DNA from 3 places in the Synechococcus sp. N19 genome. Region 1 is predicted to be linked to each of the others. Evidence: predicted binding sites of a transcription regulator. Region 1 holds the regulator's gene; each other region holds the start of a gene.
The links. Region 1 encodes NtcA, which controls nitrogen genes in cyanobacteria. Its sites were predicted from a motif close to GTANCNNNNGNTAC; they were not measured.
Positions count from the first base shown of each region.

Region 2: urtA (urea ABC transporter substrate-binding protein) is a predicted target of NtcA. The motif match lies at 1,971-1,984, and genes of this name have one in related genera.
Region 3: DXY02_RS13195 (DUF4278 domain-containing protein) is a predicted target of NtcA. The motif match lies at 1,507-1,520, and genes of this name have one in related genera.

Region 1 covers NZ_UCNR01000007.1:139,116-142,388, reverse strand. Annotated here, with positions in the region: gene DXY02_RS04050 (cob(I)yrinic acid a,c-diamide adenosyltransferase) at 1-265, opposite strand, end outside; gene rph (ribonuclease PH) at 411-1,154, shown strand; gene ntcA (global nitrogen regulator NtcA) at 1,213-1,929, shown strand; gene DXY02_RS04035 (DUF3084 domain-containing protein) at 1,957-3,108, shown strand; gene DXY02_RS04030 (resolvase) at 3,105-3,273, shown strand, end outside.
Region 2 covers NZ_UCNR01000011.1:27,158-30,430, reverse strand. Annotated here, with positions in the region: gene DXY02_RS07460 (urease accessory protein UreD) at 1-113, opposite strand, end outside; gene ureE (urease accessory protein UreE) at 219-671, shown strand; gene DXY02_RS07450 (urease accessory protein UreF) at 668-1,339, shown strand; gene ureG (urease accessory protein UreG) at 1,339-1,944, shown strand; gene urtA (urea ABC transporter substrate-binding protein) at 2,054-3,273, shown strand, end outside.
Region 3 covers NZ_UCNR01000009.1:70,545-73,817, reverse strand. Annotated here, with positions in the region: gene DXY02_RS12450 (hypothetical protein) at 3-230, shown strand; gene DXY02_RS12825 (hypothetical protein) at 589-876, opposite strand; gene DXY02_RS05410 (DUF1651 domain-containing protein) at 976-1,248, shown strand; gene DXY02_RS13195 (DUF4278 domain-containing protein) at 1,288-1,452, opposite strand; gene DXY02_RS12445 (hypothetical protein) at 2,281-2,424, opposite strand; partial or broken gene DXY02_RS13190 (DUF3104 domain-containing protein) at 2,864-3,108, opposite strand.

The sequences.
Region 1 (3,273 bases):
CCTGCTGCACGCCCCCTTTGAGGAACTGACTGATCAGAACACGACTGCCCAAGCCGGCAGCTCGCATGGCCTGGCTGAGAACACTGGCGAAACTGCCTCGATAAGGCGCCGTATGCACTTGCAGCTGCCCTTCGGGAGCCACCAGATGTAGGGGTGGCGGATCAGAGACGGCAGGCAAGGGCCTCAGGCCCGCCCGTTGCAAGGCCTGCTGATCCCGATCCAGGGAATTTTGGAAGGATTGGGGGTCGGCGAGGCTTGTGGTCATCACGGAAGCATCTGTCCGGGCGACCCCGGCAAGACCTTGAATGTAGCGGCGAGATCACATTCCACAAGGGGATTGACACCACCCATGGTGTTTGGACAGGGCGAGAACCAACCGCCTGCGAGGCTTGACAAACTGCACACCACCGATGAGCCAATCCCCTGAACAACGCACTGATAGCCGTCGCCCGCAGCAGTTGCGACCGTTCTCGGTGACCTGGAATCCCATGGGGTTTGCCTTGAGCTCCCTTGTGGTTCACACCGGCCGAACCGCTGTTCTCTGCAGCGTTTGCTTGGAGGACAAGGTTCCCCGCTGGCGCAAGGGAGAAGGATTGGGATGGCTCAGCGCCGAATACCGGTTGCTGCCCGGATCCACCCCACAGCGGCAATCACGGGAGCTGATGAAACTCTCGGGTCGCACCCAGGAAATTCAGCGGCTGATCGGCCGAAGCCTGCGCGCCGTAATCGACATGGAGCGTCTAGGGGAGCGCACCTTGCTGATCGACTGCGACGTGATCCAAGCGGACGCCGGCACCCGGACGGCCTCGATCACCGGGGCTTGGCTCGCCCTGGACCAAGCCTGCCGATCCCTGGTGGACCAGGGAGTGCTGGAGCAATCGCCCCTGATCGATCAGGTGGCGGCTGTATCCGTTGGCTTGGTTGATGGCCAGGCCTTGCTGGATCTGGACTACAGTGAAGACAGCCGAGCCGAGGTGGACCTGAACGTTGTGCAGTCCGGCGATGGCCGTCTGCTGGAAATCCAGGGAACTGCGGAGGGTGCGCCCTTCAGTCGCAGCCAACTCAATGAGCTGCTGGATTTAGCAGAGCCGGGATTGACATCCCTGATGCAGGCGCAACGCCAGGCCTTCAACGAGCACAGCAGCGTTACGTAATAACCGCTACATGGCGGCCACCGCCGGCTCCGTAACTTCGCCACACCAGGGGGTTGTCATGACCAGTAGCCGAGGTTTCAGCCGATACGCCCCGCAGATGGTGGCTCCAGCTCCCAGCGCAGAGCCCGCCAACCGTTCTCTGCTGGAGATCATCCGGGATCTCGATGGCGCCAGCAGTGAACTGGTGGATCGCAACAAGACCATCTTTTTCCCTGGAGATCCCGCAGAACGGGTGTACCTGATCCGCCGGGGGGCCGTTCGTCTGTCCCGCGTCTACGAATCGGGAGAAGAGATCACCGTGGCCCTGCTCCGCGAGAACAGCCTCTTCGGGGTGCTGTCACTGCTGACAGGCCAACGGTCCGACCGCTTCTATCACGCTGTGGCCTTCACCCGGGTCGAAATGGTGACGGCACCAGCGACCTCCGTGAAGGCCGCCATCGAAGCAGACACCAGCGTTGGCCTGCGCTTGCTTCAGGGTCTCTCCAGCCGGATTCTGCAGACCGAGACGATGATTGAAACCCTCACCCATCGGGACATGTCATCCCGACTGGTGAGCTTCCTGCTGGTGCTTTGCAGGGACTTCGGCGTGGCAGATCAGCTGGGCATCACCATCGACCTGCGCCTGTCCCATCAGGCCATCGCTGAAGCAATTGGCTCAACACGCGTCACAATCACGCGTCTGCTGGGAGACTTGCGTCAATCCGGTCTGGTTCAGATTGACCGCAAGAAAATCACCGTTCTGGATCCGATCGCGCTGGCCAAACGCTTCAGCTAGGCCTGCCATCGCCCGACTTGTGCAGCGATGAGCGGCTGGGCACTGATTCTGGTTCTGTTGGTGCTCGGGGGCGTGCTGTCGACCCTGGGCGACCGCTTGGGCAGCCGCGTCGGCAAAGCGCGACTGAGTTTGTTCAGCATGCGCCCACGGCGCACCGCCGTTTTGATCACGGTGTTGACCGGCAGCCTGATCAGCGCACTCTCACTTGGCCTGATGCTTCTGGTGAGCCGGCAGTTGCGGGTGGGCCTGTTTGAACTGGATGCCCTGCAGGAGAAACTCCAAGACAGCCGTCAGCAGCTGAAGGCAGCCGAGCGGGAACGGGACAAGACCCAAACGGAAACCAAACGGATCGCCATTGAGCTCGAGCAATCACAGCAACGGGCCAACACCCTGCGCCTCGAACTGGCTCCTCTTCAGAAGGAGCTGGCCCAACTCGAAACCGAACGTGAACGTCTCAGCCAGGACATCGCCTCCCGCGATGCGGACATCCAGCGCACGGAAGCCGAACTCAACAGCGTTCGCAGCCGCATCCGTGCCGGTGAGCAGGAACTCAAAGAACTGGAACGCAATCTGGTCGCCTTGCGGCGTGGATCGGTGGTGATCAGCAGCGGACAGACCTTGGCAAGAGCAACGGTTCGACTCGATGCTCCGGACCAGGCCAAACAGGCTGTCGACAGGCTGTTGCAGGAGGCCAATCTCAACGCCTACGGGAAAGTGCGACCTGGCGAAGCACCAGAACGCCAGTTAATCCGCGTTCCGCGCAGCGATGTGGAACGCCTGCAAAGCATCATCCGCAAACCGGAGACCTGGGTGATCTCGCTGCGCTCAGCCACCAATGTGCTGCGGGGTGAAACAGCGGTGTATGCCTTCCCAGAAGTGCGTCCGAACCGGCCGGTGACCCAACGCGGAGATGTGCTGGCCACCACCACACTCCAACCGAATGAACGCACTCCAGAGGGCATTCGCACACGGCTGAACCTTCTCTTGGCCTCGGCCTATGCCGAGGTGCAGCGGCGGGGGTCCCTGACCGAGGGCCTTCAATTCGATGGATCAGCCCTCTCCCAACTGGCCCAGACCCTGATGGAAGGACCGAGCCAAAGCGTGGTCTTGGACGTGATTTCCGCAGGGGTCAGCGACAGTGCCGATCCCGTCGTCGTCTCCATTCAGGCCTCCCCATGAAACGGGTGGCCGTCCTCGATCCAGGCCGCTGCAAATGTGGTCTTGTGCTGGCCGATCTTCAGCTCGGCCTCGTGCGCGAAGGGCATGTGCTGGCCCCGGAGGCCGTCGAACCCTGGTTGGAGCACTGGAGTCAAGACCAAGCTCTCGATCGCATCCTGATCGGCG
Region 2 (3,273 bases), on a different contig from region 1:
TCACTGCGAAGCAGCTTGAACGGAGCCTTGCAGCCCCCCTGGTGTTTGGTGCTGCCGTTGGTGGCACGAAACTGCAGGTCGCAGCGGCCGTGCCAGGGATCGAGACGTTGCATGGCCTCACGCTCCGCCGCCACCGGCTTCAACTCTGTAGCAATGCACACCAAAGCGCTGCTGATTGATCGGCACGCTTTTGTTGTGGAACTGGAGAGGAGCTGCTGGTGACGGATGCGGTGGTCGTGTTGGAGCAGCGCCTTCAGAAAAGCAGTGCCACGGCCACTCTGCAGTTGCCGTTAACGGCCGAAGAGCGCACGGTGCTACGGGGCCGTCGCACCACCTCCTGCGGTCGTCCGGTGCTTCTGCAGTTGCCCCGTGAGGGTTCTCTCCAGCCCGGTGACTTGTTGGGGGATCAGTCCGGTTCGACCGTTGTGGAGGTGACGGCAGCGCCGGAGGCGTTGCTGCGGGTGCAGGGATCGCATCCCCTGGAGCTGTTGCAGGCGGCTTATCACCTGGGCAATCGCCATGTCGCCCTGGAGCTGCATGAGCAGGAGCTGTTGCTGCCGGAGGATTCCGTTCTCGCCACGATGCTGGAAGGGCGGGGATTGACGGTGAGCCGCTGTCAGCAGCCGTTTGCCCCCGAAGGCGGTGCCTATAGAGGCCATCAGCACGGATGACGTCCCTTGCGTTGCTGCAACTGGTCAGCCCTGCCCTGCCCGTGGGTGCCTTCAGCTATTCAGAGGGGCTGGAGGTGTTGATTCAGGCGGGCTCCATCGCCGATGAGCAGGCCATCCAGGCTTGGTTGGAGGCTGAACTGCAACGGGGCGCGGTGCGGCTGGAAGCCGCGGCATTAAGGCCTCTGGCGGAGGCTTTGGTGGGGTGGTCCACCCAGGCCGATGCGGCGGCCAAGGGGCGCCTGATCGATCTTGATGGTTGGCTGTTGGCCACCCGCGAGGCCGCGGAGTTGCGAGCGCAGCAGCGTCAGATGGGGATGTCGCTGCTGCAGTTGATGTCGGATATGGGGCACGACCTGCCTGAACCTGTGGCCCTGAGCTGGCCAGCGGCTTGGGCCTGGGCCGCTGTGCGCCTGTCGGTTTCAGGGGGAGACATGGTGGAGGGGTACCTCTACGGCTGGGTTGCCAATCAGCTCAGTGCCTCGGTGCGACTGCTGCCGTTGGGTCCCTCCCGAGCGCAGGTGCTGCAACAGCGGCTGCTGCCGCTGATTGCCTCCCAAGCGAAGCTGCTCAAGGCGGCCGATCCTCAGCAGCTCTGGAGCAGCGGTGTGGGTGCGGGCATGGCGCAGCTTGCCCATGCTGAGCTGTATTCACGCCTGTTTCGAAGCTGATGAGCAGCAAACTGCGCCTGGGGGTGGCGGGCCCTGTGGGATCCGGCAAGACCGCACTGGTGGAGGCCCTCTGTCGCCGCTTGCGCGACGAGCTCCAGCTCGCGGTGGTCACCAACGACATCTACACCCAGGAGGATGCCCAGTTCCTCACCCGTGCGGGTGCCCTGGATCCAGACCGGATCCGTGGCGTGGAGACCGGTGGTTGCCCTCATACGGCGATCCGTGAAGACTGCTCGATCAACCGAGCTGCCGTGGCGGAGCTGGAGGCGCAGTTTCCGAATCTCGATCTTGTTCTGGTTGAGAGCGGCGGCGACAACCTGGCGGCGAGCTTCAGTCCGGAACTGGTGGATCTCTGCATCTACGTGATTGATGTGGCGGCCGGAGACAAAATCCCCCGTAAAGGAGGGCCTGGCATCACCCGCTCTGACCTACTGGTGATCAACAAGATTGATCTGGCTCCCCAGGTTGGTGCCGATCTTTCAGTGATGGAACAGGACACCCGCCGGATGCGGGGAGACCGGCCTTGGTGTTTCACCAATCTCCACAGCGGCGAAGGCCTGGAGCAGGTGGTGGGGTTCCTGTTGCAACAGCTACCGAATCGTTGATCCGCTGCTGCCGGGCTCGTCATTTAGTTCTTCTTGATACCAAAGCCAGGACGCGCTGATCCGTACCTTCCATCAGCTGCCGTCAGGCACATTCCTGTTTTGGAACACCATGAGCTCTTCTCTCTCTAAGCGTCTGTTCGCCGGCATGGCCGCGGCATCGCTGGGCCTTGCCGTGACCGCATGCGGTGGCGGTGACAAGGCTGCCAACGTTGACTACGACGACAGCGTCACCGTCGGCATCCTGCACTCGCTGACCGGCACCATGGCCATCTCCGAGTCCACCCTGGTGGACACCGAGAAAATGGCGATCGATGAGATCAACGCCGCCGGTGGCGTTGAAGTTGATGGCAAGAAGTACAAGATCGAGTACATCGTCGAGGACGGTGCCTCCGATTGGCCCACCTTCGCTGAGAAGTCCAAGAAGCTGATCGACCAGGACCAGGTGCCCGTGGTCTTCGGTGGCTGGACCTCCGCCAGCCGCAAGGCGATGCTGCCTGTGTACGAGTCGAAGAACGCTTTCCTCTACTACCCGATTCAGTACGAGGGTCAGGAGTGTTCCAACAACATCTTCTACACCGGTGCCACTCCGAACCAGCAGTCGGAGCCTGCCACCAAGTTCATGTATGAGAAGTCGCCTGCCGCTGGCAAGCCCTTCTTCCTCGTGGGTTCGGACTATGTCTTCCCCCGCACCTCCAACACCATCACCAAGGAACAGCTCAAGTCCCTGGGTGGCGAAGTGGTCGGTGAGGACTACCTGCCCCTGGGTAACACCGAGGTTGCTCCGATTATCGCCAAGATCAAGAAGGCCCTGCCTGACGGCGGTGTGATCATCAACACCCTGAATGGTGACCAGAACGTCGCCTTCTTCAAGCAGATCCAGGACGCCGGCATCACCCCCGATAACGGCTACTACGTGATGAGCTACTCCATCGCGGAAGAGGAGATCAGCACCATCGGTTCTGAGTTCCTTGAGGGCCACTACGGCGCTTGGAACTACATGATGTCGATCGACACCCCGGCATCCAAGAAGTTCGCTGCTGACTTCAAGGCCAAGTACGGCGCCGACCGCCAGGTCGCTGACCCTCAGGAGTCGGCCTACAACATGGTCTACCTGTGGAAGAAGGCTGTCGAGAAGGCCAACAGCTTCGACGACGACAAGGTGCGTGAGGCCCTGGTCGGCATCGAATTTGACGCTCCTCAGGGACCTGTGAAGGTGATGCCCAACCACCACCTCTCCCAGACCGTGCGCATTGGCCAGATCACTGCTGACGGCCAGTTCGAGATCCTCGAATCCACCGATGGCCCCGTGGCTCCTCAGGCCTGGAACCA
Region 3 (3,273 bases), on a different contig from region 1:
CAATGGCCAATATCCCCGTAGACAGCATTGACGCAGAGACTGCCAGTTGTCTTCAATATGTGGCACTTGATGCATTTAACGACGAGGAATTAACGGACCATCAGGAAAAGCAGAAGAGAGATGATCCAAGAATTCAGCATGATTTCTCGGCCGCCGCCGATGGTGCATCAGCTTGGCGACAAACGCTTTGTTGTCTGTGTGTCGAGTGGGCTGTGCTTGGAATTTGCTGACCGATGGGATGCCGAATGCTGCCTGAAGAGCCTTCAAGGCTGCCAGTATTTTGCCTAAGCAGTAAGGCTGCACGACGCCTCGGATACAAGTCCAGATCTCAGCTCTACAGACTTATCAACGACGGCTACCTGCATGAGCATGCCCATGTGCAGCAGCACACGGGACAGCGTTTGGTTGACATAGAGGGGCTGAGGGAGAAGCTGCAGTGCATCTGCCAGTGGCGCCTGGACAGCGTGTTCCTAAGGAAGCCTCTTTAACGCCTGCGCCTTGCTTTGACCTTTAAGGCGCGCTTGTTGCGCCATACGGCGAGATAACCCCCAAGCCCTAAGCCAAACAGCAGAAGAAGAGGACTCATCTTCAGTAGCAGCTCATGGCTTCATAGTCGTCTAGTACTCGATCTACTCGTGGGGCGTATTTCTCGACAACTGACTCTCTCGCTAATACTCCTTCTGCCTCGAAGGGAGCCATTCTCCTCGCCATGCAGTTAAGGACTTCATCGTTGACAAATTCTGCATGGCATCTTTCCTTGGCTTTCTCCATTGCAGGTAGGACGATTGCGTTTTGACTCGCTAGGGCTTCGGTATCCATAGCGGCCTTTAAGCGTGCAGCAGCCCTTTGTATGACTTCGCATTGGACGTAATCCATAGCTTGAGAGCCAGGCGCCAGGCAGAGAAGCGAAATCAGTAGTAGCCGTTTCAAAGCAAAAGTCTCGGCTTGCCATCCAGTCTGGCTAGCAATTGAGGTATGCCCAACAAGGACCGCAGCTTTCACGAGGCGCCACAGAAGGCTGGTGGTGAGGGGTGGCTGTACTCCGAGCAGCAGCAAAAGCTCTGTCACTTCAAGCCCGACACGGCGACAGTTCACGTGCAGTGGGTAGCCATCAGGACCTACAGCTACGTTCCGCCCCGTCCACCAGAGCCGATGACTCGTCGGCGGTTGCTGCGGCACAACGCCATTGAGGCTTGGCAGACGATGCAGAAGATGGGCTGGAGGCGCTGCCCCCCGCCTGTGCGTTGAAGCCATTAAGGGCGGAAGCATCCGCCCCATCCACTTGACTTAGTTGGAGTAGCTGACCCCGCGGTATGTGAGAGCTGCCACAGCGCGAGAGGCATTGCTCATTGATGCTTGGTAAGCCTTGCCCATGTACTTAAGCTGAACAACTGATTTCTCCTTTGGCTCATTGCTTTTGGTGTACTTGTTGCCGAGAAAAGAGAGTTCCATTGAGGGCAAGGCGGAAGCAATTAGATTTCACCCAAAGAGTCCACTGCGAACAATGTTCCAACGGATACTTCATGTTTTAGTGATAATTTTTTGTTGACTAGTTGATACATTCATTTGCCTGAGTGTGTCGCCATGCACGCTTTTTTGCTAAGAGCCCTGCTTTTTCATCTTGATTCAAAGATGAAGTGAAGTGACTACTGCTGTTGCCTCAGCGATTTAGGCCGTTTGGACAGGCTTGCTGTCACCTTCATATGGCTTGAAGTAGGCCCCCGCCCCTATTTCCACGCAGGGGGATCTAGTCAGCCGTCGAGCAGATCCCCCGAGCCAAGACCGCCGTTCCCTCGGCTATCTCGTCTCATCACTACCCCTAGCCACGGATCATTAATCGCGACTACATCGACTGGCTGGAGACGCTGCCCTTCAACCGCAAGCCGCAGAAGGTGAACGCGTGGATGGGTGAATGGGCGCCACTGCTTGAACACGTTGATCTGCCCCGCTACGAGGAGATTCAGCAGGAGTGGAATCAGCATGATTGCTCCGACGGTGTGATGTCTCGCCTGTGGCGTTGGATCGGGTGAAGTACGGGAAGCCGATCGGCGGCTCGGAGCATTACGTCCGTAGACCGTTCAAAGATTTTGCCCAGTTATGACAATTGATCTGTCAGGCGGAGCCCCCATCGGCTCCGTGATTTTGGAAGGCAAGCACGCACCTTTCCGTGCTCTCGCCTGTCTATTGCACGCCATAACAACGGGCTCAGATGACTCTCCTTTGGATTCAGCTCAAAGCCGCCGCGCACGACGCGCTTAAAGATTCACTAGCGGAGCAACCTCAGGCAGCCTCTGAAGATCCAGCTCCATCGTCGGGGAAGGCCCAAGGCTCTTCAGCTTCTTTTGCACTGCGCTTCTGCCAAGCCTCAAAGCTGTCCTCTTCTTGCTGCTCAAGGAGCGGTTGATCGGCTGGATGGATGCCCATGTCGGCACCCTATGAGATTTCTTCGGTCGTAGAAAAAGTCTCAACTCGCCTCAGGAGCCCAGCCCATCTCCTTCTGCCACGTCGGCATCTGAGTCGCTGGGTCAGACGCTGAATAAAAAAAGAGGCAGGCCCCTCAGCCTTACCTCCCATGCTTGACGCATTGAAGGCACCACTGCCACGTCTTGGGAGATGAAAGCCAGCGGGTTCCCTCGCCCGCGTCTCCTTCAAGCTTCAACTTCAGTCTTTTCGTTAGCCATCCCAGGAGCCTTTGTGGAGGTTTCCTAAGGTGGATCGGCGTTGTGATGGCAAGCGTTCGCGACGTTGGCGAAGGCAGCCATGACCATGATCGCGATGATCACGGTGCCACCGAAGAAGGCAATGTTCGGATGACGGTTCACGAGAGGAAGGCCTTTGCGTCTGGGGTCCCTATCGGCTCAACTCAGACTCTGGGAACGATGTGAGTCACAAGTCAGCGTTAACCCAGTTGATGACGCCAGTGTCCACGTCTGCCACCTGAAACAGGGTGGGGACCTTGGGGTTTCTGGCGCCACCATCCACCCAGATCACGTCAGCCATCCGCCAGTCGCTGCCGTCATCAATGATCACCGTCATGCCTGCCCTGACGTGCAAAAAGACAGGATCCGCTTTGTGTGCTGCAACACCGCTCACATGATCAACCGACATACTATCTACGCAAGTACGCCTGCACTAATTCTGCTAGTACGACGGGGTCAAGTCACCCGTAATAAGCGCGGACTGACCTCCCACTGAAGAAGAGAAGCCAGTGCAATACCGACGCCCCAATGGCAAGGGTTTGAAGCCACTGGATGGAGGTCTTTTAGGTCTCCA